4 regions of the Pararhizobium sp. P1_E7 genome follow, and region 1 is predicted to be linked to each of the others. Evidence: riboswitches for the same ligand, from Rfam matches in the RefSeq annotation. Region 1 holds a riboswitch; each other region holds the start of a gene.
The links. Region 1 has a riboswitch for cobalamin ahead of cobU (bifunctional adenosylcobinamide kinase/adenosylcobinamide-phosphate guanylyltransferase). Riboswitches for the same ligand answer to the same signal wherever they lie in the genome.
Positions count from the first base shown of each region.

Region 2: it holds a riboswitch for cobalamin, as region 1 does, so the genes downstream of both, nrdH (glutaredoxin-like protein NrdH) here and cobU (bifunctional adenosylcobinamide kinase/adenosylcobinamide-phosphate guanylyltransferase) in region 1, are expected to answer to the same signal.
Region 3: it holds a riboswitch for cobalamin, as region 1 does, so the genes downstream of both, bluB (5,6-dimethylbenzimidazole synthase) here and cobU (bifunctional adenosylcobinamide kinase/adenosylcobinamide-phosphate guanylyltransferase) in region 1, are expected to answer to the same signal.
Region 4: it holds a riboswitch for cobalamin, as region 1 does, so the genes downstream of both, AC1D17_RS08870 (aromatic ring-hydroxylating oxygenase subunit alpha) here and cobU (bifunctional adenosylcobinamide kinase/adenosylcobinamide-phosphate guanylyltransferase) in region 1, are expected to answer to the same signal.

Region 1 covers NZ_JBFUBH010000007.1:146,801-150,912, forward strand. Annotated here, with positions in the region: gene AC1D17_RS10695 (cobyric acid synthase) at 1-600, shown strand, start outside; cobalamin riboswitch at 727-1,096, shown strand; gene cobU (bifunctional adenosylcobinamide kinase/adenosylcobinamide-phosphate guanylyltransferase) at 1,272-1,811, shown strand; gene cobW (cobalamin biosynthesis protein CobW) at 1,815-2,879, shown strand; gene cobN (cobaltochelatase subunit CobN) at 3,102-4,112, shown strand, end outside.
Region 2 covers NZ_JBFUBH010000027.1:17,910-22,021, reverse strand. Annotated here, with positions in the region: gene AC1D17_RS20060 (ROK family transcriptional regulator) at 1-1,068, shown strand, start outside; cobalamin riboswitch at 1,209-1,432, shown strand; gene nrdH (glutaredoxin-like protein NrdH) at 1,805-2,026, shown strand; gene nrdI (class Ib ribonucleoside-diphosphate reductase assembly flavoprotein NrdI) at 2,055-2,462, shown strand; gene nrdE (class 1b ribonucleoside-diphosphate reductase subunit alpha) at 2,459-4,112, shown strand, end outside.
Region 3 covers NZ_JBFUBH010000005.1:108,781-112,892, reverse strand. Annotated here, with positions in the region: gene AC1D17_RS07835 (DUF2865 domain-containing protein) at 1-646, shown strand, start outside; gene bluB (5,6-dimethylbenzimidazole synthase) at 678-1,370, opposite strand; cobalamin riboswitch at 1,415-1,627, opposite strand; gene AC1D17_RS07825 (SDR family oxidoreductase) at 1,669-2,505, opposite strand; gene AC1D17_RS07820 (phytanoyl-CoA dioxygenase family protein) at 2,595-3,788, opposite strand; gene AC1D17_RS07815 (LacI family DNA-binding transcriptional regulator) at 3,893-4,112, shown strand, end outside.
Region 4 covers NZ_JBFUBH010000006.1:50,532-54,643, reverse strand. Annotated here, with positions in the region: gene AC1D17_RS08875 (FAD-binding oxidoreductase) at 1-867, opposite strand, end outside; gene AC1D17_RS08870 (aromatic ring-hydroxylating oxygenase subunit alpha) at 869-2,119, opposite strand; cobalamin riboswitch at 2,242-2,439, opposite strand; gene AC1D17_RS08865 (DUF6656 family protein) at 2,784-3,389, shown strand; gene AC1D17_RS08860 (diguanylate cyclase domain-containing protein) at 3,390-4,112, opposite strand, start outside.

The DNA.
Region 1 (4,112 bases):
GAGAGAATTCCAGCGGACGCCGGTCTGGTGGTCATTCCGGGATCGAAGGCGACGATTGCCGATCTCAGCGATTTTCGCGTGCAGGGCTGGGATCGTGACCTGCAGGCGCATGTCCGGCGTGGTGGCCGCGTCATCGGGATTTGCGGCGGCTACCAGATGCTGGGGGACCGGGTCACCGATCCGCATGGAATCGAAGGCAATGTCGTTGAAATCGAAGGTCTCGGCCTGCTTGCGGTCGAAACCGAGATGGCGCCGGAAAAGACGGTGCGCAACAGCAGCGCCCGCTCGGCGGTCTACGACGTTGCGCTGGAAGGCTACGAAATTCACCTCGGCCGCACCACCGGCGCCGACTGCGTCCGCCCGGCCGTGATCATCGATGGCCGGCCGGACGGTGCGGTGTCGGCGGACGGCATGGTCAGCGGAACCTATCTGCACGGTCTGTTTGCCAGCGATGCCTATCGCGCTGCGCTGCTGAAAAGCTTCGGCATCGAGGGCGGTGGTGAAAATTACCGGCAATCGGTCGACCGGGCGCTCGACGATATCGCGGCAGAGCTGGAAGCGGTGTTGGACCCGCGCTGGCTGGATGGCCTGATGTCTTGACGTCCTGATCGCGGCGGTTTTCAGATTTCTCCCGATGCCTCGAGGATCAAGCGAAGTCTTGCCGAGGCCGGGCCGAACCCGGCGACGGAGATCGCGCCGCAATTGACTTGATCCGGATGAGCGCCTAATCATCAACCATTGGATGGTTCCCGATGTGCCGTTGCATGTCGGGAGTAAATGGGAATGCGACGGGCCGGACCCAAACCGGGCGTCCTTATCGCAGCCGACCCCGCGACTGTAGAACGGTCAGGGTTCGCCATCCGGGAAAGCCGATGGTCCGGACTGTCCGCATTCGCGGCGGCGGAAGGGTCGGCCCAACCGGAAAAGCCACTGGAGCGGCATCACGATCAGCCGGGGCTGGACGCCTCTAAATCTACGAATCGTCCACCTCTTCGTGATACCCAAAACCTCCGGGAAGGCGAGGCGAACCCGTTCGTGCCCTTAAGCGGCACGTGGCGCCGTGAGCCAGGAGACCTGCCATCCTCAAGGGCCCCATCTTAGCCAGGGGTTCGCCCGATCCAGGGAGAGACACTCCCGATGCCAGCACGGAGGTTGTCATGGCTTCATTATCCCGTTCCCGGAACGGTCCGTTTCGCGTTGCCGCGGATGCAGGCTTGCGTGGTGTATGGGTCCGTTTATCGCCCGGCGTGCGCTGAGGCCGGGATCATTTCATGACAGCGATACAGTCAGGCAGTGTGCTGGCAGGCAGCGTGCTGGTTCTGGGCGGCGCCCGTTCCGGCAAATCCGCTTTTGCCGAAAAACTCGTCAAGGCGTCGGGTCTTGGCATGCATTACGTCGCGACCGGGAGGGCCTGGGACGGTGAGATGCAGGCAAGGATTGCCGAGCATCGCGATCGCCGCGGGGCCGATTGGCAGACCCACGAGGAGCCGCTCGAGCTTGCCACCTGCCTTGAAGCGATCGACGCGCCTGATCGCATCGTTCTGATCGATTGCCTGACCCTGTGGGTCACCAACCTGATGATGGAGCATCGGGATATCGCGGCCGAATTTGAAAAGCTCGCGGCCTATGTGCCGCAAGCCAAGGCCCGGCTGGTCTTCGTCTCGAACGAGGTCGGGCTTGGCATCGTGCCGGAAAACCGGATGGCGCGCGACTTTCGCGACCATGCCGGCCGGCTGCACCAGATCATTGCGGAGATATCCGCAGACGTCTATTTTATCGCGGCCGGATTGCCGCTGAAAATGAAGGGTTGATCCATGACCATTGAAAAAGCCGCCCACGGCAAGATCCCGGCAACCGTCATCACCGGCTTCCTTGGCGCCGGCAAGACGACGATGATCCGCAACATCCTGCAAAATGCCGGCGGCCGGCGCATCGCGCTGATCATCAACGAGTTCGGCGATCTCGGCGTCGATGGCGACGTGCTGAAGGGCTGCGGCGCCGAAGCCTGCAGCGAGGACGACATCATCGAGCTGACCAATGGCTGCATCTGCTGCACCGTGGCCGACGATTTCATTCCGACCATGACCAAGCTGCTTGAGCGCGGAAACCGCCCGGACCATATTGTCATCGAAACATCCGGCCTGGCGCTGCCGCAGCCGCTGATCGCTGCCTTCAACTGGCCGGATATCCGCACGCAAGTGACCGTCGATGGCGTCATCACCGTCGTCGATAGCGCCGCCGTCGCCGCCGGACGGTTTGCCGACGATCACGACAAGGTCGATGCGCTGCGCGTCAACGATGACAATCTCGATCACGAAAGCCCGATCGAGGAGTTGTTCGAAGACCAGCTGACCGCCGCCGATCTGATCATTCTCAACAAGACCGACCTGCTCGATTCGACCGGTCTTGCCTTTGTCCGCAACGAGGTCTCCGCGCGCACCAGCCGCAAGCCGGCGATGATCGAAGCGAAGAACGGCGAGGTTTCCGCAGCCGTGCTGCTTGGCCTCGGTGTCGGCACGGAAAGCGACATCGCCAACCGCAAGTCCCATCACGAGATGGAACATGAGGCGGGCGAGGAGCATAGCCATGACGAGTTCGACAGTTTCGTTGTCGAACTGGGGCCGATTGCCGATCCCGCCGGTTTCATCGAAAAGCTGAAGCCGATCATCGCCGCACACGATGTGCTGCGCCTGAAGGGGTTCGCCGATATCCCCGGCAAGCCGATGCGCCTGCTGATCCAGGGTGTCGGCGCCCGTATCGAGCAGTATTTCGACCGCCCATGGGCTGCAGGCGAAGTGCGCCGCACCCGCCTGGTCGTCATCGGCCTGCATGACATGGATGAAGCCGCCGTACGCGCTGCCATCGCAGCGGCGGTTTGAGGGCGTTTTGACCGGGCGCGAGAATTTTCCCTTCCCGACCCCTCCCCACAAGGGGGAGAGGCCAGAACGGCGCTTGCCGCTATTTTCGTACCCGGTCGACCGGTTCAGGGCCTGTTTCCCATTCGAGACGAACAGGCTTGGCAAAGAGGTGCGGAAGGCTAGTCCCGCCCCCTTGTGGGGAGGGATTGGGGAGAGGACGTCGCCCAGTCTCAGGGAGGTTGCATGCATCTCCTCCTAGCCCAGAAGGGAACGATCACCGACGGCGAGGAAGCGATCGATCTCGGTCAGTCGCCGGCTGATATCCTGTTCCTGTCCGCCGCTGATACCGAACTTTCGTCGATCGCCGGCGCGCATCGCGCGCGTGGGGCCAAGCCGAGCCTGCGGGTGGCCAGCCTCTTGACGCTCAAGCACCCGATGTCGGTGGATACCTATGTCGAGCGCACGGCGCGCCATGCCAGGCTCATCATCGTGCGCCCGCTCGGCGGTGCCAGCTATTTCCATTATGTGCTGGAGGCGCTGCATGCGGCAGCCGTCACCCATAAATTCCAGATTGCCGTACTGCCGGGCTGCGACAAGCCCGATCCGGGGTTGGAACCGTTTTCGACCGTCCCTGCCGAAGACCGCAACCGGATGTGGGCCTATTTCACCGAGGGCGGCGCCGACAACATGGTCCGGCTGCTCAGCTATGCCGAGGCGCTGATTGACGGCTCGGAAAAACCGGAATCCGCAGCGCCGCTGATGAAGGCGGGAATCTGGTGGCCGGGGCAGGGCGTGATTGGAACCGAGGCATGGAAGAAAGCGGTAGGGTTTGTCCCGGGCAGAGCGGAATTTGAACCTGCCGACCGTGATTTGGAAAAGCGAGAGCTTGCGCCGGCAATCTCCCCCCTTGAAGGGGAGATTCCTGATAGGGCGGAGGGGGGAATCGCTCCTCAGTCACGAAACGGCCCTATCGTCGCCCTCTGCTTTTACCGCGCCCTCGTCCAAAGCGGCGAGACCAAGCCTGTCGAAGCCCTGATCGACGCGCTCGGTGCTGAAGGTTTGACGGTGCTGCCGGTGTTTGTGTCCAGCCTCAAGGATGCGGTCTCGATCGGTACGCTGGAGGCAGTTTTCGGCGAAGTGCCGCCGATGGTGGTGATGAATGCGACCGGGTTCGCGGTTTCCGCGCCTGGCGCCGACAGAAAGCCGACCGTGCTCGAGTTTTCCGGCGCGCCGGTCCTTCAAGTGATCTTTTCC
Region 2 (4,112 bases), on a different contig from region 1:
GAGCTGGACGACTGGGTTCGCGAGACCGGGCGCACCAGCGGCCATGTCGGGCGCACCGCCGTTACCTATGAACTGGTGCCGGATGCGGCCTATATTGCTGCGGTCGATCTTGGCGGAACGAAGATCCGGCTCGCCATCGCCGATCTCGCCTGTCAGGTCTTTGCCGAAGAGGTCGTGGCGACCGACCAGCGCGGCGGCCAGTTCGTCGTCGACCAGATCGCCGGTCTCTGCGCGCAGGCGGTAGGCCATCTGAACATTCCGAGCGAACGCATCCGCATGGCCGTCATCGGCGCGCCCGGAGCGCCGGATGCAAAAACCGGCCGCATCCTGCTGGCGCCCAACATCGCCGATTTCGACACGATGAACGTGGCGGCCGCCTTCGAGAAGGCGCTCGGCATCGATGTAATCCTGGAAAACGACGTCAACCTGGCGGTGCTTGGCGAAAACTGGCTCGGCCAGGGGCAGGGCATCGACAATCTTGCCTATATCGCCGTCGGCACCGGCATCGGTGGCGGGTTGATGGTCGGCGGCCAACTGGTGCGGGGCGCGATGAATGCTGCCGGCGAACTGGGCTTCCTGCCCTTTGGCGCCGACCCCTTCGATCCGGAATCGCTGCGCTCCGGCGCCTTCGAGCGGGTCACCGCCTCGATCGGCATCATGGAGCGCTATGCGGCGGCATCCGGCGAGACGGCAACCGTGCCGGTGATCTTCGATCGGGCGGCAAGCGGCGACGTGCACGCCTCAACGACGCTGGACGAGACGGCGAAATATCTGGCGCGCGGCATCAGCGCGATTGCGGCGATCGCCAATCCGGAAAAGGTCATCATGGGTGGCTCGATCGGCCTGCGCCCGGAACTGATCGAGCGCATTCGGAAATTCCTGCCTGCCTGCTTTCCCTATCCCGTCGATATCGAGGTGAGCCAGCTCGGACCCCGCGCGGCGATTGTTGGCGCAGCCGCAATCGGGCTCAGCCATCTCCACAATGCGCTGTTTGGCGCCGATGCCCCGGACAGCCGCGTGTCGCTGCCGCCGGCAGAGACGGTGGCCTTCAGGGAGGCCCTGCAATGAGCGGATCGAACATCCTGACCGAAAGGCTGGTGCCGCTTCGTTTGCGGCGTTGACGAATGGTTAACCATGATACCGAAAAAACGGCATTCTGCCTGGCGGGTTTCCGCCCGCTAGGTATTGACYGGAAAAACGACTCGTATACTATATCTGGTGTTCAAGGTGCCTCCGAATCGCAAGGTGTGGAGGCTAAGAGGGAATACGGTGCGTCCAGCCATTCTGGCCGGACAAAGCCGAAGCTGCCCCCGCAACTGTAAGCGGCGAGCGCCTGTTTCATTTTAAGTCACTGAAGCGTCAGTCTTCGGGAAGACGAAAACAGGCGCCACGACCCGCAAGCCAGGAGACCTGCCTCGAACAAAACGTCCACGGGCGGGGTGCCCGGAAGGTCGCGTGATGTGCGGCGGAATGATTCCGCTTTGTGTTGCGTTCCTCCGATACCCGCCAAAAAGGCTTCGGAGCGAAGGCATGTCAGACAATCGAATTTGCAGACCTGCGGGCCGCGATGCCAATCGCGACCGGCGGCACGTGCCTAAAGCATGTCGCGCAAAAATGTGCAGCGGTTTTGCGATAACGACATGCGTGAAATCGAAGAGCTAAAGCGCGAGAAGCGAATCTGAAAGATCGCGACACGCCTTGGCCTGTCCGTCAGCTTGTAATGAAAAACCACACGGCCGGATCCGCGCGCAGCGGCTCGGAACCCTTTCGTGCGCCGGTAACACTACAGATCACGAGGAACGTCATGAACATCACCGTCTACAGCAAGCCTTCCTGCGTCCAGTGCACCGCAACCTATCGTGCGCTCGATCGCGAAGGCATCGATTACCAGGTCATCGACATTTCCAAGGACGAGGATGCCTTCGCGACGGTCGTGGGGCTTGGTTATCAGCAGGTTCCGGTGGTGGTTGCCGGGCCGGACCATTGGGCCGGCTTCCGGCCGGACAAGATCAGCGGACTTTCCTGAGCGCGGCCTGAGCAGGGATGGACAAGCGATGGGCCTGATCGTCTACTATTCCAGCCTGTCGGAAAATACCCATCGCTTCGTCGCCAAGCTCGGTCTGAGATCGGCGCGCATTCCCGTCAGCAGTGGCGCGGAAACGCCCGAAGTGCGCGAGCCTTTCGTCCTCGTCCTTCCGACCTATTGCGGCGAGGACGGCAAGGGCGCGGTTCCCAAGCAGGTGATCCGCTTTCTCAACGATGCGGACAACCGATCCCTCATCCGGGGCGTGATCGCCGCCGGCAACAGCAATTTCGGCGCGACGTTCGGTCTCGCGGGCAATGTCATCTCGGATAAATGCCGGGTGCCGTACCTCTACAGGTTCGAGCTTCTGGGTACGGACGAGGACGTCGCCAATGTCATCAATGGATTGGAACGATTTTGGACGTCTCAGAGACCTTGACGCGGGGCGGAAAACCGCTCGACGCTTTTTCTCATTCCGCCGGTGAGCGCCCCTTGAAGGCGACGGAAACCGCAATTGACTATCATGCGCTCAACGCGATGCTGAACCTCTACGACGACGAGGGGAAGATCCAGCTGGACAAGGACCGGCTGGCCGCCAAGCAGTATTTCCTCCAGCACGTCAACCAGAATACCGTGTTCTTCCATAATCTGAGGGAAAAGCTCGATTACCTGGTGACCGAGGGCTATTACGAGCGGGAGGTTCTCGACCAGTATTCGTTCAACTTCGTGCGCGACCTGTTCGATCATGCCTATGCGAAGAAATTCCGTTTCCCCACCTTCCTTGGCGCGTTCAAGTATTACACCAGCTATACGCTGAAGACCTTCGACGGAAAGCGCTACCTGGAGCGCTACGAAGACCGCATTTGCATGGTGGCGTTGACCCTGGCGCAGGGCAATGAAACGCTTGCCCGCGACATGGTCGACGAGATCATTTCCGGCCGCTTCCAGCCGGCGACGCCGACCTTCCTCAATGCCGGCAAGAAACAGCGCGGCGAACTCGTGTCCTGCTTCCTGCTTCGGATCGAGGACAATATGGAATCGATCGCGCGGGGCATCAACTCGGCGCTGCAACTGTCGAAGCGTGGCGGCGGCGTCGCGCTGTCGCTGACCAACATCCGCGAGGCCGGCGCGCCGATCAAGCAGATCGAAAACCAGTCGTCCGGGATCATTCCGGTGATGAAACTTTTGGAAGACAGTTTCTCCTATGCCAACCAGCTCGGTGCGCGGCAGGGGGCGGGAGCCGTCTATCTCAACGCCCATCACCCTGACATCATGCGCTTCCTCGATACCAAGCGCGAAAACGCCGACGAGAAGATCCGCATCAAGACGCTGTCGCTCGGCGTCGTCGTGCCCGACATCACCTTCGAACTGGCGAAGAACAACGAGGATATGTACCTGTTTTCGCCTTACGATGTGGAGCGCGTCTACGGTGTGCCGTTCACCGAGATCTCGGTGACCGAAAAATACCGCGAGATGGCGGACGATGCCCGCATTTCCAAGAGGAAGATCAAGGCGCGAGAATTCTTCCAGGTGCTCGCTGAAATCCAGTTCGAGAGCGGTTACCCCTACATCATGTTCGAGGACACGGTGAACCGGGCAAACCCGATTGCCGGGCGCATCACCATGAGCAACCTCTGCTCGGAAATCCTGCAGGTGAGCGAGGCGAGCGCGTATAATGACGATCTTTCCTACAGGCACGTGGGCAAGGATATTTCCTGCAATCTCGGCTCGCTGAACATCGCCGCGGCGATGGACTCCTCCGATTTCGGCAAGACGATCGAAACGTCGATCCGGGCACTAACCGCCGTGTCGGACATGAGCCATATTTCATCGGTGCCATCGATCGAGAAAGGCAATGACGCCAGCCATGCCATCGGTCTCGGCCAGATGAACCTGCACGGCTATCTTGCCCGCGAGCGCATTTTTTACGGCTCGGAAGAAGGCGTCGATTTCACCAATATCTATTTCTACACGGTGACCTACCATGCCATCCGCGCCTCGAACCGGATCGCCGTTGAACGCGGGGCGAGCTTCAAGGGCTTCGAGAACTCGAAATACGCCTCGGGCGAGTATTTTGACAAATACATCG
Region 3 (4,112 bases), on a different contig from region 1:
GGAAACCCGTCGCAATATCCTGAAGGACCTGCCGCCGATCAGCGAAGACTATCTCGATATGCGCGACAGCAATGACGTATCCGATTTCACAACGCCGGATGATGGCTTTGCGCCGAGCGACGATTACCCCGGCAGCCTGCGGACATTGTGCGTGCGCACCTGCGACGGGGCGTTCTTCCCGATCTCCTCAAATGCGTCCCCGGCCGATTTCCAGCGCGATGCCGAAGCCTGCCAGCGGCGGTGCCCGGGAGCGGAGACGGCGCTCTACTATCATGCGCTGGCGACCGAAGAGACCGACCAGATGGTCTCCGCAGCCACCGGCGAACCGTATGCCGATCTGCCGTCGGCTTTCGCCTACAAGACCCGCGACCTCAGCCAGCCCGGCCAGTGCGGCTGCTCTCCGGTCGGGCGCACGGCGACGCAACAGAGTACGCCGGACAACGGCAAGGGCGTTATCGAGTTTCGCACGCGCAATAAGGCTACCCCGGCTGAGGTGAAGAGCGCGATTGCGGACCGCCCCTACAATCCGCGGGACAGCAAGGTCCGCGTCGTCGGTCCGAGCTTCCTGCCTTCGCAGGAAACCTCGATCGACCTGAGGCATCCGGCCGGCCCCGGATACCAACAGCAACAGCAACAGACAAACTAGAGCGCTTCATCCTCAACCGGAAGCGCTCCAATCACTCCGCGGGGCTGACGCCCCAGGCATCGGCGAAGACGAGATCCTTGAGCGGCAACCGCTGGCGCCAGCCTTTGACCGCCAGTTCCGGCTCTGCATAAAGCGTATCGACATAGCCAAGGCACAGCCAGGCGATGATCTCGATAGGATCGGGAATACCGAGCACGGCCTTGATATCGCGCTCGTGGAAAATGCTGACCCAGCCGACGCCAACCCCTTCGGCCCGTGCGGCAAGCCACAGGTTCTGCACGGCGCAAACGGTAGAAAAGGCGTCCATGCGCGGATTGTGCGTCCGGCCGAGAACGACCTTTCCGGCACGCGCCGGATCGCAGGTGACGCAGATGCTGACCGGTGCCTTGCGGATACCTTCGAGCTTCAACGACCGGTATTTGTCCTGCGCCTCGCCCTCAAACATCAGCGCCGCTTCCTCATTGGCGCGCTGGAAGGCTTCAAAGACACGCGCACGCCTGTCCTCGTCGCGGACGACGATAAAATTCCAGGGTTGCATGAAGCCGACCGAAGGCGCGCTGTGGGCAGCGGCAAGCAGCCGCGCGATGACGTCGTCCGGCAAGGGTGCCGGCAGGAACTGGTCGCGCACGTCGCGGCGGGTTTCGATGGCGCGGTAGACGGCGGCGCGCTCGTCCGATGAAAATGCGTCCGCCCTCACAAGGCGGTCTTGCGGTTCAGCTTGCATCGTTTGATCCCCAACAATGCGAAACCTCCCGCCGTCCGCGCGGGTTTGGTCTATCTTGTCAGGCCGGTCTTCTGACTGCGGATCAACCGGCTTTGCCGCCTTCCCGGATCGCTTGAAGATCCAGTGGCAGAAATCTGAAATCATTCAGACTTTCATCTATGCAAAGCCGTCCCCGTCACAGCGCTGGGCACGTCCCGGACTTTCACCGGGTTCCCGATTCTCCCGTTTTCACGGGCACCTGAACAAACCGATATGGTCATAGCGGGCCGCCGATTGCAAGGCGGCCCGCGCGTTCTTGTCAGATGGCGGCGGCCGGATGCGGCGAGCCGTCATAGGCACCCCAGACCGATTGGTCGAAGCAGATCATCGATCCGGTCATCAGACCGGATTCCGCCGACGACAGATAGGCGCAGGCACGCGCCACCTCGGCCGGATCGACCAAGCGCCCAAAGGGCTGGCCAGCCGCCGCCTTTTCCAGCCAGTCGGCGGGCGATCCATGAAATTCGCGCTGGATGCGATCCTCCCCTTCGGATGCCATCCAGCCGATGTTCAGGCCATTGACGCGGATCCTGTTGCGCAACACCGCATAGGCGGTGTTCTTGGTCAGCGTTTCCAGCGCACCCTTGGAGGCGCAATAGGCGGAGATGAAAGGCTGCCCGGCCATCGCCGACATCGAACCGATATTGACGATGGTTCCCTCGATCTTCTCGCGGCGCATGACATTGATCGTTTCCTGCATCAGGAAGAACGGCGCACGCACATTGATGGCGAACATGCGATCAAACAGCTCCGGATTGGTGTCGAGGATCGTTCCACGGTCGGTAATTGCCGCAGCGTTGACCAGCGCATCGACCCGACCGAATTCTCTGTCACATGCCGCGACCACCTTGCGTGCATCCTCTGTCTTTTCGAGGTCAGCCTGGACATAGACAACCTTCGTTCCGGTCGCCTTGCCAATCTCGGCAGCCTTGGCCTCGCCCTTGGCGGCATTGCGGCCGCAGATCACGATGCCGGCAGCACCGCGCTTGGCAAACAGCGTCGCGATCGCCGCCCCCAGCCCTTGCGTCCCGCCGGTAACAATCGCCACCTTGCCGTCGAGCCGGCCATAGTCATTGCTCCCATTTTCACTGCTCATTGGGCTTTCCTCCATGTTCGATGTCGATTTTGTCAAAAGACCCCCGCCCGAAATTCGGGTGGGGGTTCGCAATGTTTCATTCGGCGCTGCTAGCTGAGTCTCCTGTCCGACTGCGCTGCGAGTGCTGCGGTAAACGCAGCCGCCTCCCAGCCGCCGGCAAGCGCTTCCTGCATCAGCTGGGCCTGCGTCTTCGGTGCAAGGCCGCCGACGGGAGGATCGCGGTCGAGATTGGTCGRAAAGGAGTACCCCTCGGCGCAGGATGCGATGGCGCACGCCGCCTGCGCGCCCGACAGGCGGCCATCGGCGAGCATGGCTTTCAAAGCCGGATAGAGCGTTGCGCTCATCCTTTCCCGATTGACCGTCTCCATCGCGCGGCCGAACGCGGACGACACCTGCAGCAGGTTGGCGACGCGCTTGATGTCTTGCGAGCGATTGGTTCCGGCGGCGTGGAAGAGCGCCGGGTTGAAAAACACCAGATCGCCCTTCGACAAGGGCAGCTGTACATGGTTGCGGTCGAAATACTCCCGGAATTCCGGGCGTTTCAAAGCCAGATAGCCGGGAACATAGGTCTGGCTGTAGGGCAGGAACAGCGTCGGCCCGCTTTCCAGCGGCATGTCGCAATGGGCAACGGCGCCCTGCAAGGTCAGTACCGGCGACAGCCGGTGGACATGGGCCGGAAACTGCTCGATCACTGCCGATGTCTGGAAGCCGAGATGGTAGTCCCGGTGGGCAGATTGGGCGGCGCCGCCCGGGTTGACCCGGTTGACCTGCGCCGTCATCTGGTAGCTCGGCCCGAGCCAGGCTTCGCTGACCAGCGCGATCAGAGCGTTGCCGTAATAGGCGGCAAAATTCTCCGGATCCCTCAGGCAGTGCTTTTCCAGCGAATTCCAGATGCGATCGTTGGCACCGGGCTTGGCAAAGTGGTCGCCACCGCCGGTATGAGTACGATGCTGCTCGTTGATGATCTCGTCGAAAATGCCGCTCGCCGCATCGATGACGTCAGTATTCTCAAAGGCGCGCTTAAGCACAATGACACCTGGCCCGCTGGCAAAGGCCTCACAGATTTCGGCAAGCACCGCCCGGCGTCCGTCTCCACTTGCGGCCGCCTTCAGCACGCTGGCGCCATCATAGATCAGCACGTTCTTCTCGACGGCCGCCGCATGCGGATAGTCGGCAAGCATGGTCGTGCGCTCCACCCCGGCGCGAAAATCGTCGAGATCACAGGCGGCCTCCGTCAGCCACACCCGGTCCGCGCGCTGCTTCAAGATATTGTCGCTCTTCATCCCAGATCCTCCCGCCGGATGCGCTTCGATACCGGCACTATACGCGGAGGAAAAAGCTGATATAGAGCAGAAACCCATCAAAAAACCATCAGGACGGAACGATGATGGCCCACGAATTTCTGGTCAAGGACATTGCGTTTCAGGCAGGCCTCAGCGCCGCCACGGTCGACCGTGTTCTAAACAGCCGGCCGGGTGTGCGCAAACAGACGGAGCTGCGCGTCCGCGCCGCAATTCGCGAGCTTGAAAAGCAGCAGGCCGGCGTCGAGATTCAGGGGCGAAAATTCAGCATCGACATCATTATGGAAGCGCCCGACCGCTTTACAG
Region 4 (4,112 bases), on a different contig from region 1:
GCCGGCCATCGTAAACGTGATGGTGGAAACCGCGCTTGCATCCGCCTCCCCGGCGCCTGCACGAATGGCAAGCTCTGCAGGATCCGGCGCACTGGCCGGCTGAAAGCTTTCCTCGTGATAGCGGTTCATGTCGAAGCCGACGCTTTCCAGCATGGATTTGACGCCGCGCATGAACGGCTCCGGGCCACAGCAAAAGACAGTGCGTTCGCGGAAATCCGGCGCCAGCAGGGCCAGCTTGGAGGTCTCGATGCGGCCGCGCAGTCCGTGCCAGCTGTGTCGCGGCGCATGGGTTTCGACGATGAAGCCGAGATTGAGGTTCGGCATGTTGCGGGAGATGTTCTCCAGCTCGTCGCGGAACAACAGATCGTCCGGCTGGCGGGCGCAGGACAGGAAGGAGACATCCGTCTGCGGGGCGCAATCGGCCATCCAGCGGGTCATCGACATCATCGGCGTGATGCCGGAACCGGCGGAGATGAACAGGTATTTTTCACCCGGATGGCGCACGAAGGAGAAGTCGCCGAGCGGCCCGAAGGCCTTCAGCTTCATCCCCGGCTTCAGGTGATCGAACATCCAGCGCGTGCCGATGCTCGATGCCTGGGCCTTGACGGTGACGGCGATGGAAAACGGCCGCGACGGCGTCGAGGACAGCGTGTAGGTGCGCATCACCGGATCATCCACGCTCACAGGCAGTTCGAGCGTGACGAACTGGCCCGGCAGGTAGCGGAACCAGCTGTCCTTGTCGGCCTTGAAGCCGAATGTCATCACATCCGGCCCTTCGACGGTGACGGAGATGCATTCCAGCAGTTGCTGCCGGTCATTGAACGGCTGCAGCTCATCGAAGTGCCGGAAGGAGGAAGCAATCGTCATGTCAGGCGACCCGAACCAGAGGGGTTGAGATGGAATTACCCTGCAGGCGATCCTGCATAAAGTTGGTGTACCATTCGACGAACTGCATCACGCCGCCCTCGTGTTCCGGCGAATAGGGGCCGGGCTGATAGGCGGGCGAGCGGATGCCGAAGGCATTTTCCTCGACGATCTGGCGATCCTGGTCATTGGTCTCGGTCCAGACATGCGTCAGTTCTTCCAGATTGTAATCGACGCCTTCGACGGCATCCTTGTGCACCAGCCATTTGGTGGTGACCTGGGTGAGTTCAGGACCAAGCGGCAGGACGCGGAAGGTGATGGCGTGGTCGGCCAGCACGTGGTTCCAGGTGCTCGGATAGTGGAACAGCAAGAGGGTGCCGATATGATCCTGGCTGACATCGTCGGAGAGCTGGCGCTGGACGGCCCGCTTTCCCGACATGGTGTAGCTCTCGGCATTCTCGATCAGCGGCATGCGGGCAACGCGGAACTGGCCGGTCGGCGACATCTTGAACTCGCTCGGCAAGCCCTCGGCTTCGCATTTTGCCCAGTGTTCGGCAATGACGGGATCGTCCTTGGCGCCCTGCACGCCGGTTGCGGTCGGGGCTTCCGGATAGGTGCGGCAAAGCTCGGGGTGGTTTGCCGCGCAATGGTAGCATTCGCGGTTGTTTTCCCAGACGAGCTTCCAGTTGCCCTTCTCGATGATCGTGCTTTCAAACGCGACCTTGGTGTCCTTCAGATTGTGCGGGGTGACATAGGACGAGACCATGTCGCGCACGGGCTGGAAATCCATCGCCTCTTCGGCAAGGCAGATAAAGATATAGCCGCCGATGGTTTCGCAATGGATCGGTTTCAGACCGTGCTGGTTCTTGTCGAAATCCTCGCCCATCTGGCGGGCGAACAAAAGCTTGCCGTCAAGCTCGTAGGTCCACTGGTGATAGGGACAGACAAGCTTGGCGGACGAGCCCTTGGCGCCGGCGCAGACGCGCGAGCCGCGATGGCGGCAGGAATTGTGCAGGGCCCGGACGGTGCCGGTGCGGTCGCGGACGATGACGACCGGATACTCGCCGACCTGCACGGTGAAATAATTGCCGGATTTCGGGATTTCGCAGTCATGGCCGATAAACAGCCAGTCCTTGTACCAGATCTCTTCCATATCGATCCTGTAGAGATCGGGATCGGTGTAGAATGCCTGCTCGAGACTGTGCCCGGCACGCCGGGTCTTCAATTTGCGAAGGACTTCACTGCGGAGATCCATGGTCATTTCCTTGTGCTCGCCAACTCTTTTTGAAAGTTGCAGCAGGCAGGAAAGGAACCACCGCCGCGCCGGGAGAGCGCGTGGATATAGTGGTTCTCTTCCGGCTGCCCGCCGCACCCAGATATCAATTTCGCCACAAGGCTGGTTTCCGGGCTCTGGAGCTGTCCTTGCGGACCATCGCGGCGCCTTCCCGGATTTCTCCAGTGGCCTTTTGCCGAGGTTTCGCTCCACCACCGTTGCGGGGGCAGCGCCGGATTTCGACCGGCTTCCCAATTCTCCGCCCTCCCTATAAAGGCGGCACCTTGAGTGTTTTCATCTAACCTTGTGTCCCGGCCAAATAGCTGCCGATTAGCGACATCCGATTCCAGAATGACGACACGGCAAATATTGCGAAGGACAGCAACCAATCTGGCTATTTTATAAGCATAAACAATATGTTCTGCTGAAACTGGAGCAAAAGGCCTGTTTTCTGCCCAGCGCCCTGGCAATCGGCTGAACCGCGGCCTCTTTGCGACATTTTGTGGCGGCTCCCACAAACCTCGCACCATTGCAAATGGTTGATGCCTGGCAAGATTGCATTAACCATAACACTGTAGCTTCGTCTCATATGCGATTACGCGCCGGCATGCCTTGTCCGCATTCCGCCGCATCCTGGTACGGGCCGATGTCAAACTTGAGATATTACGATGCCGCCGCGGTCAAAGAGCCGGCTCCTTCGCAGAAGACTGCGATCCATACGGAATTCCTGCGCACCGGGCGGATCAACCGGCGCCAGCAGGAATGGAGCGCCGCTGAAAAGCGCTATCTGACCCATCAGGAAGTGGCGGCCCGCACCGGCAAGAAACTCGAAGCGGCCGGTACCGTCACGCATGACCGGATCAACGGGTTCCATCGTTCGATCCGTTTCCCCAAACTGCTGTTTCACCGCACGCTGGCCGGCAGTCCGCATCTCGGCTACTGCCACGTAACGGCTGCCCGGACGAAATTCGCCAAGTTCGAGGACGTCCGGTGGTCGTTCTACATCGCCAACTTCTTCTCCGACATCGGCGACGACCAGCACTTTTTCGAGAAAATCAAGCTCGGCTACTCGCGGATGTATTTCGCGGTGGCGACAGAGCTGGACGCAGAAGCGGGCAAGCTGACCGTCAATCGTGCAGTGCACGACAACGGCCTTTTGTTTCGCACCCGCGACCCCAAGGAAGCGCTGAAGAACGTGCTTTTGCTCGGCGCCCGCAACGAAGAGCTTCGCAAGATCATTAGCGCCCTGTGATCATTGCTTGTAGATCAGCCAGTCACGCCCGGGCGGGTGCTCGCTTTCGGACCCATGAACGACCGTCTGGTCTCCGCCCTTGCCCTGCGCCCTGGCGAGTGCCTTTTCCGCCGTATTGACGAGATCAAACGCGTTGCCGGCATGATCCGACATGCACACGCCCACCGAAAGCGTCACGCAGCCGAGGTCGCGTCCGGTCTTTGGATGTTTGAAATGCGTGCCGCGCAAAGCCGAGCGCAGAAGTGCCACGAGCCGCACCACCTCCCGCTCCTCGCCTGCGCTGACCAGAAAGCCGAAACGGGTGCCGTCGAAACGGGCGACCAGCTCGGTTGACGGGAAAGCCTGTTGGATAATACCGCCGATATGCCGGGCCAGCGGCTCCACCAAGGCGGCGGCCTGTTCTCCCGACAGGCGGCGGCTGGTGTCGGGCTCGGCAATGGCGACACCGCAGACAAGCGGCAGATCGGGATCGGCATAGACCTTGGCCAGTGTCTTGTTGAAGGCGCGGCGATTGGCAAGCCCCGTTACAGCGTCCGAAAATTTCTTTGCTTCAAAGTCGGCAAGCTCTTTCTGGACACCGGCGATAACGGTGGACTGCGCGGTGACGCTCTGCTCCATTTCGGCATTGTGCGAGACCTGCCGCTCGGTGGCGCGCTTCAACGCCTGAATGGAGTTTTGCAGTGCCGTCTGGTTCGCGTCGTCGGAGACCACCAGCGCTTTCGT